2 linked regions of the Bosea vaviloviae genome follow. The protein of the gene in region 2 interacts with the protein of the main gene of each other region in a pairwise test. Links are inferred from orthologs where the notes say so. Each region holds a gene or a part of one and is shown on either strand. Other genes may lie near its edges.

Region 1 (3,227 bases), 1.1 Mb from region 2 along the record:
TGCATGGTCAGGAACAGGCTGATCGAGGTCGTGGCTGTGACCCTGACCGGCGCGTTATCCGAGGCGCGTGCTGCCCGCGCCCGGCTGGCGAAACGCTCGGCGGTGGCGGCGACCTCGCTTGCATCCTGCGCCAGGGCCTGGCCGAGCTCGGTCAGGATCAGGCGATTGGCCGCGCGCCGGAACAGTTGCAGCCCGAGCCTTGCCTCGAAAGCCTTCAGCCTCCGGGCGACCGTCGCTTCGCTCAGTCCGAGCTGCGCCGCCGCCACGGCCAGCGCCCCGCTCGTGGCGATGGTGTGGAAGATTCCGATGTCGTCCCAGCCGGGGGAAACCAGATCGCCGTGGCGTCGAGTTTGAGAGGAAGGAGGCTGCCCCATGCGGTCACTGGCCAGGCTTGCGGGGAGCGAGCGACATGGCTCGCGAAGACGTGACGGGGATCGCGGGAGGGCTTGTTCGACATGCCGGCAGGGTGCCGGCTCCGATCCGTCTTGGCAGCCCTGTAGCCGTGACGGGCAGGCCTCCAAAAACGACGGGGTGCCAATGGCCTGGCCACGCTTGCCAGGCCAGACGCCTCACAGGTCGATCAGCTCGCCGGCGAAGGCCGCGCGCTCCTGGATGAAGATGAAGCGGGCCTCCGGCTTGTTGCCCATCAAGCGCTCGACCGTTTCCGAGGTCTCGTCGCGGGCCTCGTGCTCGACCATGACCTTGAGCAGGATGCGCTTGGCCGGGTCCATGGTGGTTTCCTTGAGCTGGGCCGGCATCATTTCGCCCAGGCCCTTGAACCGGCTGATCTCGGGCTTCCTGCCCTTGAAGATGCTTTCGATCAGTTCGTCCTTATGGGCGTCGTTGCGGGCATAGACCGACTTGCCGCCATGCTGGAGCCGATAAAGCGGTGGCACGGCGAGATAGAGATGGCCCTTTTCGATCAGGCGCGGCATCTGCCGCCAGAAGAAGGTCACCAGCAGCGAGGCGATATGGGCGCCGTCGACATCGGCGTCGGTCATCACGATGACCTTCTCATAGCGCAGATCATCCTCGCGGAACTGGAGGCCGATGCCGCAGCCCAGAGCGAGGATCAGATCGGCGAGCTGCTGATTGGCATTGAGCTTGTCGCGCGTGGCATTGGCGACGTTCAGGATCTTGCCTCGCAACGGCAGAATGGCCTGCGTCGCACGGTTGCGCGCCTGCTTGGCCGAGCCGCCGGCGGAATCGCCCTCGACAATGAAGAGCTCTGAGCCGGCAGCACCCGCGTTCGAACAATCCGCAAGCTTGCCGGGCAGGCGCAGCTTGCGGGTCGCGGTCTTGCGCGAGACTTCCTTTTCGAGACGACGGCGAAGGCGCTCCTCGGCACGATCGACCGACCAGTCGAGCAGGCGCAAGGCCTGCTGCGGCGCGGCGGCGAGCCAATGGTCGAAGGCGTCGCGCACCGCGTTCTCGACGATGCGGGCAGCCTCCAGCGTCGCCAGCTTGTCCTTGGTCTGGCCCTGGAACTCCGGCTCCCGAATGAAGACCGAAAGCATGGCGGCGCAGGTCGCCATCACGTCGTCGGAGGTGACCTGGGCCATGCGCTTGGACTGGCCGATGCGCTCGGCATGGTCGCGCAGACCGCGCAGCAACGCGACGCGCAGGCCCTGCTCATGCGTGCCGCCCTCGGGCGTCGGGATCGTGTTGCAATAGGAGGAGGAGAAGCCGTCCTCGCCGGTTGCGAGCCAGGCGATCGCCCATTCGAGCGAGCCATGGCCGCCATCTTTGGTGATCTTGCCGGAGAAGATCGGCTCGGCGACGAGGTCCTTGCCCTCGATCTCGCGGCCGAGATAGTCGCGCAAGCCGCCGGGGAAGCGAAAGACGGCTTCTGCCGCGACATCGCCTTCCGGCTGCAACAGCGAGGGCGCGCAGCGCCAGCGGATCTCGACGCCGCCGAAGAGATAGGCCTTCGAGCGGGCCATGCGGAACAGGCGCGCGGGTACGAAATGCGCGCCCTCGCCAAAGATCTGCGCATCGGGGTGGAAGCGCACGCGCGTGCCGCGCCGGTTGGCGACCGGGCCGATCGTCTCCAATGGACCCTGCGGCAAGCCGCGCGAGAAGTGCTGGCGATAGAGTGTCTTGCCGCGCGCGACCTCGACCTCGAGCCGGTCGGACAGCGCATTGACCACGGAGACGCCGACGCCGTGCAGGCCGCCGGAGGTCTCATAGGCCTTGGAGTCGAATTTTCCGCCGGCATGCAGCGTCGTCATGATGACTTCGAGCGCCGATTTGCCCGGGAATTTCGGATGCGGGTCGACGGGAATGCCGCGGCCGTTGTCGGTCACGGCGATCGAGCCGTCTTCCAGCACCTCGACATCGATGAAGCTGGCGTGTCCCGCCACGGCTTCGTCCATGGCATTGTCGATCACCTCGGCGAAGAGGTGGTGCAGGGCGCGCTCATCCGTGCCGCCGATATACATGCCGGGCCGGCGCCGCACAGGCTCCAGCCCTTCGAGCACCTCGATCGCGGAGGCGTCATAGCCGGCTTCGGACAAGGTGCCGTTGCGTGGCGGCGCCGAGGCCGGAGAGGGCTTTGCGGGATTGGCGGGATTGGCTGGTGCGGAAGCCATGGCGCGCGGCTCCGGCTTTGGCTGCGCCGGTGGCTGCCGGTCGCCATCCCCGCCGAAAAGATCGCCGTTCTCCGTCATGGTCGTGGTCGATTCCCTGATTCGCAACTGCGAATGATAGCGCAGGCGGACGCAAACCGCGCTGCGACACTGCCTATAGGCGCAAATGGTTTGAGGAAAAATGCGACAGGGCGCATCATAGGCTGTGGCGCTGTGGACAGAGTGTCGCGCAGCCGTCACGAGACTCGGTAAATGAGCCTGGAACCGGACCTATTCAGCCTGCGTTAACCACACCGGGACGAGGATCATTAAATGGTTACCGGGGCTCTGCGGATTGCCGCAAGGCGATAGGGTTCCGGATAGGGGAGGTTATCGTGACGTTGCGTCAGTCTGTGCCAAACATCAGGGTCGTGGGGCTCGAACGGGCGGCCCGCATGGCCGGCGAGGCTTTTGGCCACGAGGATCTCGGCCCGCTTCCCAGGTTCTCCTCCCAGGCAGCGCAGACCTCGCATCTTGTCTGGCTGCTTGCCGCGCTCGCGGCGGTCGCCGGTTTCGCGGCTCTCATCCTGCGCTGACATCCTTTGCGCTGGCGTCCTTGGCGCTGACATCCTTGGCGCTAAAACGACGCGCCCGGCTTCC
Region 2 (3,313 bases):
CCCGGCGCCATGCCGTTGCCCACCACTACAAGCGACTGCTTGGTCATGGAAATCCAGAATGTAAGAGAGATCCTGGCTGGATCGCGCAACGCTGCGCAGTCGAGCTTCAGAGGTGGCGCTGCCTCATTGCAGCGGAATACCAAAGCCTAACAAGATCCATGCCAAACCTGGGGCGAACGCAACGGTTTCAAATTCGACGATTTTTCAGAATGCAGGGCAGAATGGGGCAGTTATTTAGGCAAATATCGGTGAAATGTTGAGCAATACGCCCCAGCGCGAGCGTCATTCCAACCGATATGCGCATGCCCTCTCCAGCGCCGGTTTGCGGCCCAAGATCACATCCGCGCAGGTGCTGTCGATGGGCTGAAGATTGCGAGGCGGAGAGCCCGCTTCTCGTCCAGCAGACAGGTTCAGAGGACCGATTTGCCTCTGTTTGGGTTAGACGATCCGCCCGGTGCTCCAAGCATGACCGGCACCGAGATCTGCATGGCGATCTCTTCCAGGGAGCCTAGCGCGCTGCCTGCCGAACGGCCCTTTTCGTCTCAGCGACGGCTGCTCGAAACCCGACCCTGATGCCCACTGGACAGGAACCGCATGAAAGCCGGCGGGAGCTCAATGAAGCCGAGAGCTTCCTGACGGATATCGAAGTCCGCGATAGCCTCGGTCAGCATCTCGAATTCCCGCTCACCATCAGAAGCCCTCGATGATGAGATCAGCTGTGCAGCTCGCAGCACAGCAGCCTTCCGCTCTTCATAAGACGAGATCATCACGGCGTCGGCGTTCGGCATGACACCACCTCATCGCTACGCAACCTCACATCTGCTAAACTAGCGACTTAACCTCTGGAATACGAGTCGCTTATACAAGATGGCTCGGTAGCCGGCCCCAAACGCCTAAAATGGAGTTAGCTGACGGACTGGGCTCAGAGACGTGGGCCATCGTAGCGCGCCAGGAGCCGCAATGACCGCGAGCCCCACGCCCGATCCGCCCATCGGTCAGCGTACGCCATGACGTCCTGCTCGCGCGAAGACTTGCCTGAAAGCAGACTTGCCTGAAAGCCTGCGAAACACCGCGACCCGACATTGGCCCCCGCGCCGATAGCTGACATTCAAAGGTTGCGGGGGCTTAGCCCCATCGCAGCGCAGCCGTATGGACCGGCGCGTCCCAGAGCGCGGTCAAGCTGTCGTCCAACGCCGTGACCGTCAACGAACACCCCGCCATGTCGAGCGAGGTGACATAGGATCCCACCAGCCCGCGCGCGAGGGCGAGACCCCGCCCTGCCATCACGCGTTTGGCAGCATGGGCCATCAGATAGAGCTCCATGGCGGGCGTGCCGCCGAAGCCGTTGACCAGCAGCAGGCAAGGCGTGCCGCTCGTCACCGACAGGTCGTCGAGGATCGCGCCCATCATCTCCTCTGCGATGGCGTCGGCGGATGCGAGTTTCACGCGTCTGCGGCCCGGCTCGCCATGGATGCCGACGCCCATTTCCATCTCGTCCTCAGCGAGGGTGAAGGTCGGCTTTCCTGCCGCAGGCACGGTGCAGGAGCTGAGCGCCACGCCCATCGAGCGGGTGCGCCGGTTGACCTCCTCGCCCAGGGACTTCAGCGCGCCGAGCTCGCGGCCCTGCTCGGCGGCCGCGCCGACCATCTTCTCGACGATCAGCGTGCCGGCAACGCCGCGCCGGCCGGTCGACCAGGTCGATTTGGGAACGGCAACGTCGTCATCGGTGATGATCGTCGCCACCGGAGTCGCGGCCATCTCGGCCGCCATCTCGAAATTCATCACGTCGCCCTCATAGTTCTTGACGATGAAGAGCGAGCCGGCAGCCGTGCCGACGGCGTTCACCGCGGCGAGCATCTGGTCGGGCGTCGGCGAGGTGAAGACCTGGCCTGGACAGGCTGCGTCGAGCATGCCGACCCCGACGAAGCCCGCATGCAGGGGTTCGTGGCCGGAGCCGCCGCCCGAGATCAGCGCGACCTTGCCCGGTGTCAGCGCTTTGCGGCGAACGAAGGCGCCGCCATCGCCCAGCGCCAGGATGTCGCCATGGATCGCCTCCAGGCCCTGGAGGCTTTCCGACAGGATGCTGTCGACCGCATTGATCAGCTTCTTCATGGGGCTCCTCCCTGCGTATCGGCTTCGTCTTCGGCGGCGGCCGGGATCAGCGACACCAGCCCGCGCGCGACCCCCAGCACGATATGGTCGGCCCGCGCATTCAGGTCGGGGCTGCCGAAATCCGGCAGCTCGACCACCAGCCGGCGCATCGGCCGCGTGGCATCGACCACCTCCAGGCGCCCAGGATGGGCGGCGCGATAGGCATTCAGGAAAGCCTGCCGTTCCGACGGCGCGAAGTGGCAGAGGTGGAAGATCGTCTCCAGATGCTGCACCGGCACCGGTGTGGCATAGGCGGGGCTGATGATCTGCGAAATGAAGCTGCGGTTCTTGCCCAGGGCCTCCGCCAGCCGCTGCCTCGTCCCGGACGGACGGTTCTCGATCACCGCGCGCAGGATCGCCTTATAGGCGGCCAGCGGCGATGGCTCGGTCGGGGCGGCCTCGGGACTGGTCATGCGGCTTCGTCCGGTGCGGAGAGATCGACGCCGCGGATGGCGTCCTTGGCGAGCGCCAGCAGGCCGGGAGAGACCGATACGGTGCGGATGCCGGCGCGCAGCAGCGCTGCGATGGCGCGCGGCTCGCCGCCAGCATCGCCACACAGGCTGACCTCGCGGCCAGTCTTAGCGCCATGGCGCGCAACATGGGCGATCATCGCAAGCACGCCCGGATGCAGGACGTCGGCATAGCTCGCGACCTCCAGCCCGTCGCGCGCAGCGGCGGTGGCGTATTGCGTCAGATCATTCGAGCCGATCGAATAGAAGGCCGCGTCGAAGCGCGCGACCGCCATCGCGGCTGCCGGAACCTCGACCATGATGCCAAGTGCCGGCATGGCATGCGGCATGCCTTCGGCGGCAAGATCCACCAGCACCGCGTCGAGCAGCGCTCGCGTCTGCTCCAGCTCGTGTGCCGTCGTCACCATCGGCAGCATGATCTTGAGCGGACCGATGGCGGCCGCGCGCGCCAGGGCGCGCAGCTGCACGCGGAAGATCTCGGGATGACGCAGCGACAGCCTGATGCCGCGCAGCCCCAGGAAGGGATTGGCTTCGCCAGCAAGCGTGTAACCGGCAATAGGCTTGTCGCCGCCGGCGTCGAGCGTGCGGATCGTCACGGGTCGGCCCGCCGCCCAGCGCAGCAGGCCGGCATAAGCCCCGAACTGGGCGGTCTCGTCCCGGAGGCTCTGCTCGACGAGAAACTCCGTGCGGGT

What was found.
Region 1: the proteins of dhaK (region 2) and parE interact in binary tests that used the Escherichia coli proteins (3 or more experiments, as listed by UniProt). The link is inferred for Bosea vaviloviae from one-to-one orthologs.

What each region holds. Positions count from the first base shown.
Region 1 is NZ_CP017147.1:4,242,792-4,246,018, forward strand. The notes cover bases 120-3,032. They hold parE (DNA topoisomerase IV subunit B), read right to left. Parts: upstream 2,670-3,032; coding sequence 570-2,669; downstream 120-569. Other genes in these bases: BHK69_RS19390 (LysR family transcriptional regulator), read right to left, coding at 120-374; BHK69_RS32235 (hypothetical protein), read left to right, coding at 2,963-3,032. Outside these bases: more of BHK69_RS19390, read right to left, coding at 1-119; more of BHK69_RS32235, read left to right, coding at 3,033-3,163. UniProt on the Escherichia coli protein: Topoisomerase IV is essential for chromosome segregation; it is the principal protein responsible for decatenating newly replicated chromosomes. It relaxes supercoiled DNA.
Region 2 is NZ_CP017147.1:3,115,548-3,118,860, reverse strand. The notes cover bases 120-3,118. They hold dhaK (dihydroxyacetone kinase subunit DhaK), read right to left. Parts: upstream 2,113-3,118; coding sequence 1,126-2,112; downstream 120-1,125. Other genes in these bases: BHK69_RS14325 (putative PEP-binding protein), read right to left, coding at 2,561-3,118; BHK69_RS14330 (hypothetical protein), read right to left, coding at 2,109-2,564; BHK69_RS14340 (hypothetical protein), read right to left, coding at 543-788. Outside these bases: more of BHK69_RS14325, read right to left, coding at 3,119-3,313. UniProt on the Escherichia coli protein: Dihydroxyacetone binding subunit of the dihydroxyacetone kinase, which is responsible for the phosphoenolpyruvate (PEP)-dependent phosphorylation of dihydroxyacetone via a phosphoryl group transfer from DhaL-ATP.